2 regions of the Micromonospora sp. ZG13 genome follow, and region 1 is predicted to be linked to the other one. Evidence: riboswitches for the same ligand, from Rfam matches in the RefSeq annotation. Region 1 holds a riboswitch; the other holds the start of a gene.
What was found. Region 1 has a riboswitch for thiamine pyrophosphate ahead of thiE (thiamine phosphate synthase). Riboswitches for the same ligand answer to the same signal wherever they lie in the genome.
Positions count from the first base shown of each region.

Region 2: another riboswitch for thiamine pyrophosphate. It lies ahead of AC5L34_RS27560 (ECF transporter S component); the one in region 1 lies ahead of thiE (thiamine phosphate synthase).

Region 1 covers NZ_JCADBQ010000001.1:407,390-409,768, forward strand. Annotated here, with positions in the region: gene thiO (glycine oxidase ThiO) at 1-760, opposite strand, end outside; gene thiE (thiamine phosphate synthase) at 754-1,380, opposite strand; TPP riboswitch at 1,375-1,483, opposite strand; gene AC5L34_RS01885 (hypothetical protein) at 1,606-1,938, shown strand; gene AC5L34_RS01890 (endonuclease domain-containing protein) at 1,847-2,218, shown strand.
Region 2 covers NZ_JCADBQ010000021.1:82,393-84,771, forward strand. Annotated here, with positions in the region: gene AC5L34_RS27555 (ABC transporter ATP-binding protein) at 1-375, opposite strand, end outside; gene AC5L34_RS27560 (ECF transporter S component) at 484-1,077, opposite strand; TPP riboswitch at 1,150-1,255, opposite strand; gene AC5L34_RS27565 (permease) at 1,458-2,379, shown strand, end outside.

The DNA.
Region 1 (2,379 bases):
CGGTCGCGCCCACCACCACCTCCCCGTCGACGCGGGGGACGAGATAGACGTGCTCGCCGTCGGCGTACCCCCGGATGACGTGCCGGAAGCCCGGCGCGCCGCCACCGGGCGCGCGGAGCCGGACCATCTGGCCCTTCACCGGTCGCACCGGCAGTCCCGTCAGGGCCGCCGCGCCGCAGCCGGCCGCGACGACCGTGACCCGGGCGTCCACGTCGGACAGGGCACGCACGGCGGCGGGCACCAGCGCGGCGCCGGCCCGCTCGGCGGCCACGCGCAGCGCCGGCACCAGCCGGCGCGGGTCGACCTGGTGGTCGGTGGCGGCGAACGCCCCGCCGCGCACCCGGGGGGCCAGCGCCGGCTCGCGGTCCCGCAGCGCCGACGGGCGCAGCGGCGTCACCGGCAGCCCGATCCCCTGCTGGTACGCCCACAGCCGGCGCGCCTCGGCCAGGTCGTCGGCGGTCAGCCCGACCATCAGCGTGCCCTCGCTGCGGTAGCCGACGTCCACGCCGGTGGCGGCCGTCAGCTCGGCGGCGAACGCCGGCCAACGGGCGGCGGAGGCGGTCAGCAGCCCGGTCAGCTCGTGCTCGCCGAAGTACGCCTCCGCGACCGGGGCGAGCATCCCGGCGGCGACGTGGGACGCGCCGGAGCCCGGGGCGGGATCGTGCACGACGACCCGCAGTCCGCGCTGCGCGCAGCGCCAGGCGATCGCCAGCCCGACCGGTCCCGCCCCCAGCACGGCGACGTCCGGCCGGTTCAGCACCCCAGGGCTCCCAGCAGTTCCGCCGTCGCCCGGGCCGGATCGGCAGCCCCGGAGAGCGCCCCCACCACCGCCACCCCGTACGCCCCGGCCGTCAGCAGCGCGGGCACGTCGGCGGCGGTCACCCCGCCGATCGCGACGACCGGCACGTCCACGGCGGCGGCGACGGCGCGTACCCCGGCCGGGCCGATCGGTGCCGGCAGCCCATCCTTGGTGCTGGTGGCGTTGCAGGGGCCAACGCCCAGGTAGCTGGCTCCGGCGGCGACCGCCTCGGCCGCCGTACCCGGCTCGCGGGCGGTGGCGCCGAGCACCGCCGTCGCGCCGAGCACCCGGCGGGCCGCCCCGACCGGCAGGTCGTCCGCGCCGACGTGCCCACCGGCGGCGCCCACCGCCAGCGCCACGTGCAGCCGGTCGTTCACCAGGCAGGTGGCGTCGTACCGGGCGCAGAGCGCGACGACCCGGCGGGCCAGGTCGTACGCCTCCCGGTCGGTGGCGTCGTCGGTCACCCGGACCTGCACGACCAGTTCCGCGCGGGCCACCGGAAGGGCGGCCCGCAGCACGGCGAGCGGATCCCGCCCGGGGCGGGTGTCGGTGATGAGATGCAGTCGTCCGAGGGACGGCACGGCAACACTCCTCCCTGCGCCGGCATTACCCGGATCAGGTTCGACGGTCGGGGGCTCACAGCCCCCCTCTCAGCCCGGTGTACCGGGCTCCCGTGGGTCACTTGCGGGTGTCACCGTACGACGGATCGCCGGATCCGCCAAGGTCGAGCTGCGGATTTCACACCGACCGCCCGAACCCGAGGGACGGGGCGGCGCGTGACCGTCCCGTCACGCGATGCTGTCCGGATGCCCTCCGCCGCCCGGGTGCCGCCCCGCCTGGCCTTCCTGCCGTTCCGGGCCAGCACCGCGATCGCCGACGGCCTTCTGACCTGGACGATGCTGCGCGGGCCGTCCTGGCGGCGGTTCCTCCCCGACGTTCACGTGCACCGCGACGGCTACCGCGCCGACGACCACCGCATGTGGTGCGACGCGGTCGCACTGGCGCTGCCGATCGGCGGGCGATCGCCGGCCGCAGCGCCGCGTACCTGTGGGGCGTCGACCTGCTGGCCCGGGACGCGCCGGTCACCGTCCTGCTGCCGCGCGCCGCACGGATGCGCCTCCACCCGCGTCTCCGGGTGACCCGATCCGTGGTGCCGGATTCCGACCGTACGCGCTTCGGCGGCCTGCCCGTCACCACCGGGTCGACCTGGCGTGGCCGACCCTGCGCGTCGCGGTCGAGTACGACGGTGACCACCACCGGGAGCGCGCCCACTTCCGTCAGGACGTCGCCCGGCTGGACGCGCTGCGCGCGGCCGGCTGGATCGTCCTCCGCTTCACCGCCGACGACGTGCTCCGACACCGGGCCCGCACCGCCGCCCTGGTGAGCCAGGCCCTCCGCGAGCGCCACACCTCCGCCTGACCCACCGACGCCACGCCACGGGGCGGCCGGCCGATCGGCCAGCCAGCCGGACCGGTGCTCGGCCGGTAGGCCGGGGTGGTCGGTCGCCCGGCCCGGTGGAACACCATGGGTGCCTCCGCCACTCCTTGACACCCATGACGTTCCACTGACAGGCACGCGGT
Region 2 (2,379 bases), on a different contig from region 1:
GACCCGCATCAGCGCCTCGTCGACGCGGGGCCAGATCTCTCCGGCGGGGGTGCCCCGGTTCTCCAGCCCGAACGCCACGTCGTCGCCGCTGCGGGCCATCACGAGCTGGCTTTCCGGGTCCTGGAAGACGATGCCCACCCGTTCGCGGCCCTTGCGGGGGTCGAGCCCGTCGATCTCGACGGTGCCCTCCTGCTCGCCCGAGTCCTCGGGCAGCAGCCCGGCCAGCGCGGCGAGCAGGGTGCTCTTGCCGGCCCCGGAGGGTCCGAGCAGCAGCACCCGCTCGCCGGCCTCGACGCGCAGATCGACCCCGCGTACGGCCCACGCCCGCCGCCCGGCGTGCCGCCACCCGAACCCGCGCAGCGTCACCGCCCCCACGCCGTCCCCCTCCCGTCCCGCCCCGTGGCGTCGATCATGAGGTTGGCGGCGCTCACGGAGATCCACATCGCCGTCAACCTCATGATCAACGCGCTTCCGTCGGGCCTGTCAGATCAGGGTGCGGTCGCGGGCGGCGGGGAAGCGGTCCAGGGCGCCCGTGGTGGCCAGGGCGCGGGTCAGGGCCCAGCCGCCGGCACCCGCGACGATCGTGGCGCTGGCGATGGTGAGCAGGGCGTACGGGATGCGGTAGCTGCCCAGCGCGTACTCGCTGTTCCAGACGAAGAAGTCGAACAGCGCCGCGCCGAGGCCGGTCAGCGCACCGGCGATCAGCGCGGTGGGCAGCCGGAACGAGCGGTACCGGAACGCGGCGAAGGCCAGTTCGGCGCCGAGCCCCTGGATCAGGCCCTGGACGATGGTGATGCCGCCCCACTCGGAGCCGAGCAGCGCCGAGACCGTCGCCGCCACCGCCTCGCAGAAGAGCGCCGCGCCGGGCTTGCGGATCACCAGGCCGCCGAGGACGGCCGGGATCAGCCAGACGCCGTACATGATCGCCTGGCCGGCGGGGAAGAACGCGAAGGCCGGGTCGACGGCCCGCCACAGCAGGCCCCAGGCCCAGAAGATGACGCCGAAGGCCACCGCGATCACCGCGGCGACGACGACGTCGACCGTACGCCACCGGGTGGCGGTGTTGTTGTCTCGCATGATTGCTCCCAGTCCCGAACGAGAACCAGGAGAAGACGCACGCCGCGCCCGAACGTGTCGGACGTCGACGCGGCTGGAGGTCGACCGAACTCCCTGCGCTGGCATTACCCAGATCAGGTTCGAGGGTCTGCGGGCGGTGCCCGCACTCTCAGCGCTGTGCGCTCCCCTGTCGGATGTGAAGTTGTCGCGCCGACGCTAACACCTTTGAAGATCAACCAGCAAAGTGATCTTTCCCCAGCTCACCAGCGCGTTCGATCGACGCCGTCCATCCCGGCCCGGTACTCTCGGGCGGCCACTGGGAAACCCGGCAGAGGGACACGTACGTGACATCCGAGGCTGAGCGCCGCGCGCCGGACGGGCCGCACCCGGGCGCGGTGGGCGTGGCCGCCCCGGGCGTACGCGAGCAGAAGCCGGCGCCGCGCGGCCCGGAGCGGCGGATCGGGTCGGTGGAGGTGCTCGCCGGCCTGCTGATCCTGCTGGTCGTCTTCCGCGACCCGTTCGCCCGGGCCCTGTCGGCGCCCCGGTTGCAGACCTGGACCACCGTCTTCGTCTCGGTCATGGTGCAGGCCGTGCCGTTCCTCGTCTTCGGGGTGCTGCTCTCCGCGGTGATCGCGGTCTTCGTGCCCCGGTCGTTCTGGGCCCGGGCACTGCCGCGTCATCCCGCGCTCGCGGTGCCGGTGGCGAGCGCGGCCGGAGTGGTGCTGCCCGGCTGCGAGTGCGGGGCGGTGCCGATCGCCGGGTCGCTGATCCGGCGCGGGGTCACCCCGGCCGCCGCCCTGGCGTTCCTGCTCGCGGCCCCGGCGATCAACCCGATCGTGCTGACCGCCACCGCCGTGGCCTTCCCCGACGACCCGGCGATGGTCCTCGGCCGGGCGGTCGCGAGCCTGCTCGTCGCGATGGCCATGGGCTGGCTGTGGCTGCGCCTCGGCCGGGCCGACTGGATCCGGCTGCCGCGCCGGCCGGAGTTGGCGGACGGCTCGCGCGGGCGGGCGTTCTGGGGGGCGGTCCGGCACGACGTGACGCATGCCGGTGGCTTCCTGGTCATCGGTGCGGCGGCCGCCGCCACGATCAACGTCGTGGTGCCGGAGCGCTGGTTGCAGACCCTCGCCGACGAGCCGGTGCTGTCGGTGCTCGCGCTGGCCGCGCTCGCCGTGCTGCTCTCCCTCTGCTCCGAGGCCGACGCCTTCGTCGCCGCCTCGCTGTCGCAGTTCTCGCTGACCTCCCGACTGGTCTTCCTGGTGGTGGGGCCGATGGTCGACCTCAAGCTCATCTCGATGCAGGCCGGGGTCTTCGGCCGGCGGT